2 linked regions of the Hyalangium ruber genome follow. Each later gene encodes a partner of the first gene's protein in a complex. Links are inferred from orthologs where the notes say so. Each region holds a gene or a part of one and is shown in the gene's direction. Other genes may lie near its edges.

The links. Proteins that work in one complex are often made in the same cells at the same time.
Region 2: the proteins of SYV04_RS01870 (region 1) and SYV04_RS10860 are in contact, whole or in part, in a cryo-EM structure (PDB 7NYH), measured with the Escherichia coli proteins. The link is inferred for Hyalangium ruber from one-to-one orthologs.

What each region holds. Positions count from the first base shown.
Region 1 is NZ_JAXIVS010000001.1:437,683-441,313, forward strand. What follows is about bases 479-3,163. They hold SYV04_RS01870 (NADH-quinone oxidoreductase subunit A), read left to right. Parts: upstream 479-1,479; coding sequence 1,480-1,848; downstream 1,849-3,163. Other genes in these bases: SYV04_RS01865 (methyl-accepting chemotaxis protein), read right to left, coding at 479-1,275; SYV04_RS01875 (NADH-quinone oxidoreductase subunit B), read left to right, coding at 1,856-2,419; SYV04_RS01880 (PaaI family thioesterase), read right to left, coding at 2,498-2,968; SYV04_RS01885 (sulfatase-like hydrolase/transferase), read right to left, coding at 2,997-3,163. Outside these bases: more of SYV04_RS01865, read right to left, coding at 1-478; more of SYV04_RS01885, read right to left, coding at 3,164-3,631. UniProt on the Escherichia coli protein: NDH-1 shuttles electrons from NADH, via FMN and iron-sulfur (Fe-S) centers, to quinones in the respiratory chain. The immediate electron acceptor for the enzyme in this species is believed to be ubiquinone.
Region 2 is NZ_JAXIVS010000003.1:464,633-468,104, forward strand. Bases 474-3,472 are described here. They hold SYV04_RS10860 (NADH-quinone oxidoreductase subunit J family protein), read left to right. Parts: upstream 474-1,719; coding sequence 1,720-2,226; downstream 2,227-3,472. Other genes in these bases: nuoF (NADH-quinone oxidoreductase subunit NuoF), read left to right, coding at 474-1,723; nuoK (NADH-quinone oxidoreductase subunit NuoK), read left to right, coding at 2,231-2,533; nuoL (NADH-quinone oxidoreductase subunit L), read left to right, coding at 2,565-3,472. Outside these bases: SYV04_RS10850 (NADH-quinone oxidoreductase subunit NuoE family protein), read left to right, coding at 1-354; more of nuoF, read left to right, coding at 386-473. UniProt on the Escherichia coli protein: NDH-1 shuttles electrons from NADH, via FMN and iron-sulfur (Fe-S) centers, to quinones in the respiratory chain. The immediate electron acceptor for the enzyme in this species is believed to be ubiquinone.

The sequences.
Region 1 (3,631 bases):
GTCCGAGGTGGCCATGCCCACGCGGGCCTTGCTGGCGGCCTCCTCGCCCGAGTCCTGCACCTTCTCGACGATGCGGGCGATGTCCCGCGCCGAGGCCGACACGTTCTCGGCCAGCTTGCGCATCTCCGCGGCCACCAGCGAGAAGCCGCGGCCCACCTCGCCCGCCTTGGTGCCCTCCAGCGCCGCGTTGAGCGCCAGCAGGTCCGAGCGCTCCGCCACCTGGTTGATGACCTGGGCGATCTTCGACACCTGCTGCAAGTCCTGGTTCAGCCCGACGATGGCGTCGGCCACGCCCTTGGACTCGATGCGGATGTCGTTGATGCCGGCCACCACCTGCGCCACCACGGCCATGGCCTCGGCCACCGCCTCGTGCGTGCGCCGGGCGCTGGACTCCACCACCTCGGTGGAGCTGGAGATCTGCTCGGCGGTGCGGCTCAGCTCCTCGAACGTCGCGGCGATCTGCTGCGCGTACGCGGCCTGCTGGCTGATGACGTGCTCCTGGTCCGCCGAGGCTCCGGTCAGCCCGCGCGAGGCGCTGGAGAGCTGCTCGGTGCGCGAGACGAGCTCGGCCACGGTGCCCCGCAGCGTGTTGAGCATCTCGCTGAAGGACTGCGCCATCAGGTGAACCTCGCCCGCCGCGGACACATCCAGCTGGCTGCGGGACACGTCGCCCTTGGCCACCTCGCGCGCCGCCTCCGTCATCTTCGAGACCGGCTCGGTGATGGCCCGGCCGATGAAGAAGGCCAGCAGCAGCCCCAGGAGCGCCACCGCCACGCCGAGGGTGATGCTCGGCATCAGGAAGGTGCGCACCTCCTGGTGGATGGTCGCCGTCTCATAGCCGAGCACGTAGCTGCGCCCACCCTTCATGGCGCAGCGCACCAGGACCATGCCCGGGGTGAGCTTCGCGTCACACCCCGGGTCGGCCTTCACCATGCCGAGCCCCTGGGGCACCGCGCCGCGGTGGACCAACGGGGTGCCGCTGGGCTCGAGCACGGCCTGGAACGCCAGGCTCCCGCCGGTCTCCACCTGGGCGAAGAACTGCTGCAGCTTCTCGGCCCGCTCCCCCTCGGAGGATTGCTCCAAGGGTGGCTCCAGGAGGCGGTCCGCCTGATCCCGGGCCAACACCGCCACGGCCCGGCCCTGGGTCTTGAGCCGCTCCAGTCCGAGCGCCGCCTGACGCGGAGGGAAGTACAGATTGCTGAGGACGGAAATGACGATGGTGGGCACCAGCACCGCCAGCGCCACTTGCCACCGTAGACTGAGCCGACCCCACATTCTGCGCTCCAGACGTAGATAAGACGGGTGCGACGGTAGGCCCCGGGAGCCAAGAGCGTCAAACGCGCCGTGCGTGCTTGTGCGCTCCCTGTGCCGGCGGCCTGTCCCCCGCTGTCTTTCTACTGTCTTCTCAAAGGGTTAGCCTTGGAGCGGGCGGAGTTTCCCTTTGACAGCGCGGGGCCCTGTCCCTATGGTCCGCCGCCGATGAGCACTCCCCTCACGCCCTATCTGCCGCTGGCCGTGGTGCTGCTGCTGTCCGGCGTCCTCGCGCTGATCATCCCGACGCTCGCTGGCCTGCTGGGCCCCCGGCGGCCGAGCGCCGTGAAGTCGATGAACTTCGAGGCCGGCTCCGAGTCGAGCGGTCTGGCGCGCCAGCGCTTCGCGGTGAAGTTCTACGTGGTCGCCCTGCTCTTCATCGTGTTCGACGTCGAAGCGGTGTTCCTGTACCCCTGGGCGGTGAACTTCCAGGCGCTCGGCTGGTTCGGCTACGTGGAGATGCTGGTTTTCGCGGCGACGCTCGTGGTTGGCCTTATCTACGTGTGGAAGAAGGGCGCTCTCGACTGGGAGAGCTGAAAACACCATGGCTGAATCCGACATCACTCCCGTAATCGCCACCCGCCGCGACGAGACCATGAGCTGGCTGCAGCGCGTGGTGTCCAAGGGCCTGGGCTGGGCTCGCAAGTACTCCCTGTTCTCCTACCCCTACGCCACCGCGTGCTGCGGCATGGAGTACATGTCCGTGGCCGCCAGCCGGCACGACATCGCCCGCTTCGGCGCCGAGTTCCCCCGCTTCTCGCCGCGCCAGGCGGACCTGCTGCTGGTGGTGGGCACCATCAACCTGAAGCAGGCCCCCATCCTCAAGCGCGTCTACGAGCAGATGACCGAGCCCAAGTGGGTGGTCTCCTTCGGCGTGTGCGCCTCCTCGGGCGGCTTCTACGACAACTACGCGGTGCTGCAGGGCATCGACCGCATCCTCCCCGTGGATGTGTACATCCCCGGCTGCCCCCCGCGCCCCGAGCAGGTGCTGGACGGTCTGATGATGCTGCAGGAGAAGATCGGCGGTCAGGTCCACAAGATCGCCGACAAGGGCCAGCCCAACCCCACCGCGGCCCACCACGACCTGCTGGCCTCGATGAACAAGTAGCGCGCCCCACGCGCGAAGTCCCCAAGGGCCCCGCGTGCCTCCCGCTGTGGAGGCGCCGGGGCCCTCGGTTTTGAGCGGCTACCAGCGGTGGTAGGCGGGGTGGCCCGGCTTCACGGCCACGAAGGTGCCCCGGCACGTGGCCGTCACCTTGCCGCCGGCGGTGAGCGTGCCCTCGATGACGGCGCGGTCCTCCTTCATCTCCACGGGCCGGGCCTCCAGGCGCACCGGGCCGGTCATGGGCGTGGGGCGCTTGAGCTGGATGCTGTAGTCGGCGGTGACGGTGCAGGGCGGCGTGTCCTGCCCGCTCTGCTTCATCAGGTGCCAGGCCGCCGTCCAGTTGCAGTGACAGTCCAGCAGCGCGCCGATGATTCCGCCGTTGAGCACGCCCGGGAAGGCCTGGTGGTGCTCGGCGGGCGTCCACTCGGCCACCACGAGGTCTCCCTCCACGCAGCTGCGGATGCGCAGGCCCTGGGAGTTGGAGGGGCCGCAGCCGAAGCAGGAGTTGTGCGGGGCGTAGCGTTCCTGGAGGCTCTGGGAGTTCGTCGTCATGGCGACGCACCCTACCCCAGCCGACGCCTCACGGGGCCCGGGCCAGCACCGCGTCCAGCCACGCTGCCAGCGAGGAGACATCCGCGCAGTCTCCCGCGCAGGTGCGCTGCACGCTGCCGTCGGCGCGGGGGCGATCCACCAGCCAGCGCTTCCCGTCGAAGGCGCCTCGGTCCTTCTCTCGCACCATGGCGTCGTGCGCGGAGGCATCCACCTCCACCACCCCGTCGACGCGGATGCGGTAGGTGTCGAAGGCCCGGGGCGCGCCCGGCCAATGCTCCGCGTCGAACACCTCCGGGCTCACGTGGGTGAAGCCTGTCTCCGCATATAAAGGAGGGGGCTGCAGGGGCTCGCCTCGCAGGAGCGGTGCCAGTGACACGCCGTCCGTGTCGGCAGGCAGGGCGGGCAGTCCGGACAGCTCCAGCAGCGTAGGCCCCACGTCCACCAGCCGCACCAGCGTGTCCACCCGGGCGGGCGCGGAGGTGCCGCGAGGGGGCTTCACGGCCAGCAGCACGCGGTACTCCTCCTCCGAGAGCCGGGCGCCGTGGACGGGCGTCGCTCCCGCCAGGTCCGGACGGTCGGCGTGGAAGCTCTCGCCATGGTCCGAGAAGAGGACGATGAGCGCGTCGTCGTAGCGCCCGGCACGCTTCAGCGCGTCGAAGAGCT
Region 2 (3,472 bases), on another replicon or contig:
GGCTGGCTGCCGCCCGACGGCATGCGCCTGGTGGCCAAGCACCTGGAAGTGACGCCCGAGCGCGCCTACGAGGTGGCCAGCTTCTATGTGATGTACCACCTGAAGAAGCCGGGCAAGTACACCATCGACGTGTGTACCAACCTCTCGTGCGCGCTGTGGGGCGCCGAGAAGATGCTCGCCTACCTGGAGGAGAAGCTGGGGCTGACGGCGGGCGAGGCCAACGAGAAGTTCACCCTGCGAGAGACCGAGTGCCTGGCCTCGTGCGGCACCGCGCCCTGCTTGCAGGTGAATGAAGAGCACCACGAGAACCTGACGAAGGCGAAGCTGGACGCGCTGCTCGCCAAGCTCACCTGATCGGCCCCCTTCGCAAGGAACCTGACCGCACATGGCGTCTACCACGGCCTTTGAACCGATCATTTCCGGCGCCTGGGGCAAGCCCCAGTCCTGGACGTTGGACAGCTACCGCAAGCGTGGCGGGTACGAGGCGCTGAAGAAGGCGCTGGAGATGGCGCCCGCGGCGATCATCGACGAGGTGAAGAAGTCCAACCTGCGCGGTCGCGGCGGCGCGGGCTTCCCCACCGGCCTGAAGTGGAGCTTCGTCCCCAAGGACAGCCCCAAGCCGAAGTACCTCGCCGTCAACGCGGACGAGTCCGAGCCGGGCACCTTCAAGGACCGCTACATCCTCGAGCTCGACCCGCACATGATGCTGGAGGGCATCGCCATCGCGGCCTACGCGCTGGGCGTGCACACCTGCTACGTGTACATCCGCGGGGAGTTCAAGTTCCCGGCCGAGCGCTGCCAGGCCGCCATCGACGAGGCCTACAAGGCGGGCATCTTCGGCAAGACGGTGCTGGGCAAGGACTTCCAGCTCGACTGCTACGTGGTGCGCGGCGCGGGCGCGTACATCTGCGGCGAGGAGACGGCGCTGCTCGAGAGCCTGGAGGGCAAGAAGGGCTGGCCCCGGCTCAAGCCGCCGTTCCCCGCGGTGGTGGGCCTGTTCGGCTGCCCCACGGTGGTCAACAACGTGGAGACGCTGGCCAGCGTGCCGCACGTCTTCTCGCGCGGCTCGGACTGGTACGCCAAGCTGGGCACCGACAAGTCGGGCGGCACCCGCCTGGTGTGCCTGTCGGGCACGGTGAAGCGCCCCGGCGTGTACGAAGTCGACATGTTCACCACGCTGTCGGACCTCATCTTCAACCCCAAGTACGGCCAGGGCATGCCCGAGGGCCGCAAGGTGAAGGCCGTCATCCCCGGCGGCTCCTCGGCCCCGGTGCTGGGCGCGGACGAGCTCGACGTGGCGATGGAGTTCGAGGCGCTCAAGGTGAAGCAGACGATGGCCGGCTCCGGCGGCGTCATCGTCATGGACGACAGCTCCTGCATGGTGCGCTGCCTGTGGCGCGTGGCGCGCTTCTACGCCGAGGAGTCGTGCGGCCAGTGCACCCCGTGCCGCGAGGGCACGCCGTGGCAGACGCGCCTCTTGCGCAAGATCGAAGAGGGCCGCGGGGAGATGAGCGATCTGGAGATGCTCAGCCACGTGGCGGCCTCCATCGCGCCCTACCCTCCCATCGGCCTGGGCAACACCATCTGCGCGCTGGGTGACGCGGCGGCGCTGCCCACGCACTCGTTCCTCATGCGGTTCCGCGCCGAGTTCGAGGCGCACATCCACGAGAAGCGCTGCCCGTTCGGCGACAAGCCCTGGGGTGCGTTCGGAGACTGGTCTTGAACATCGAACAGGTGCTGTTCGGAGCCTTCGCGTTCCTGACGCTGCTGTCGGCCGCCCTGGTCATCTTCGCCAAGAGCCCGGTCAGCGCGGCCATGGCCCTGGTGTCCACCTTCTTCTTCCTGGCCGGCATCTACGTGCTCCTGTGGGCGCACACGGTGGCGGCGCTCCAGGTGCTCGTCTACGCGGGCGCCATCATGGTGCTCTTCCTCTTCGTCATCATGCTGCTGAACCTGGGAGAGGAAGCCCCAGGGCCACGGCTGACGCTGGGGCGCATCGCGGGCGGCGCGGCGGCCACGGGCCTGCTGGTGGTGCTGTCGATGGCGATCGCCAAGGTGCCCAACCGGGTGACCACGCTGTCGGAGAGCGCGGCCCACGAGTTCGGAACGATGAAGACGATCGGCACGGCCATCTTCACCCAGTGGCTGCTGCCCTTCGAGGCCGTGAGCTTGCTGCTCCTGGTGGCGATGGTGGGCGCGGTGGTCGTCGCCAAGTCGAGGATCTAAGGCCATGGTTCCCATCAACTACTATCTGTTTCTGGCCGCGGCCTTGTTCTGCCTGGGCATGTTCGGCGTGCTGGTGCGCCGCAACGCGCTCATCGTGTTCATGTGCGTGGAGCTGATGCTCAACGCGGCGAACCTGACCTTCCTGGCCTTCGCGCGCATGCGCGGAGACAGCATCGGCCACGTGTCGGCCTTCTTCGTCATCGCGGTGGCAGCGGCGGAGGCGTCCATCGGACTGGCCATCGTCATCGCCGTGTTCCGCAGCCGAGGCAGCGTCAACATCGAAGACATCAAGACGATGAAGCACTGACGCGGTCCTCCACCCCCCGAGAGCCCTCGCAATGGACCTCTTTAACTTCCAGACCGCCCCCATCCACCCGGATGTGTTGGAGCAGTCACTGTGGATGATCATCGCGCTGCCCGTCCTGGGCGCCTTCGTGTGTGGCGTGTTCGGCCGGATGATGGGCCGCGCCAACGTCCACCTCGTGGCCTGCTCGGCGGTGGCCGGCTCGTTCGTGCTGTCGGTGCTGGCCTTCTGGGCCACCAGCCACATGGTGGCCTCCGGCACCCCCATCACCGTGCCGAACACCTTCGGCGGCGCCGCCACCCGCTACGCCCTGTCGCAGGATTTGGGCACGTGGTTCGCCGCGGGTGACTTCCGGGTGAACTTCGGCTTCCTGGTGGACCACCTGTCCGGCACGCTCCTGCTGGTGATTACGGGCGTGGGCTTCCTCATCCACCTGTACTCCACCAGCTACATGGAGCACGACGAGGGCTACTGGCGCTACTTCGCGTACCTGAACCTCTTCGTCGCGATGATGCTGACGCTGGTGATGGCCGACAACCTCGTGCTCCTGTTCGTCGGCTGGGAGGGCGTGGGCATGGCCAGCTACCTGCTCATCGGCTTCTGGTACACGGACTCGGCCAAGGCGTGGGCCGGGCGCAAAGCCTTCATCACCAACCGCATCGGCGACTTCGCCTTCCTCATCGCCTCGTTCCTCATCGTCCTCATGGTGGGCGCCTACAACCGCCAGGCCAGCGACGCGGACTTCCGCGCGGCCGGCACCAACCAGGCGCAGTACACCTCGGCGCTGCAGCAGCGCGGCCCCCTCACCTTCCAGGGCCTGGAGCGCTTCGCCCAGGCGCTGCCGGACGGCAACGGCGAGGTGAAGCTCGACACGCCCATCAGCTCCGGTCCGCTCGAGGGCCGCACCTACGGCGGCATGCTGACGGTGGCGATGCTGCTGTT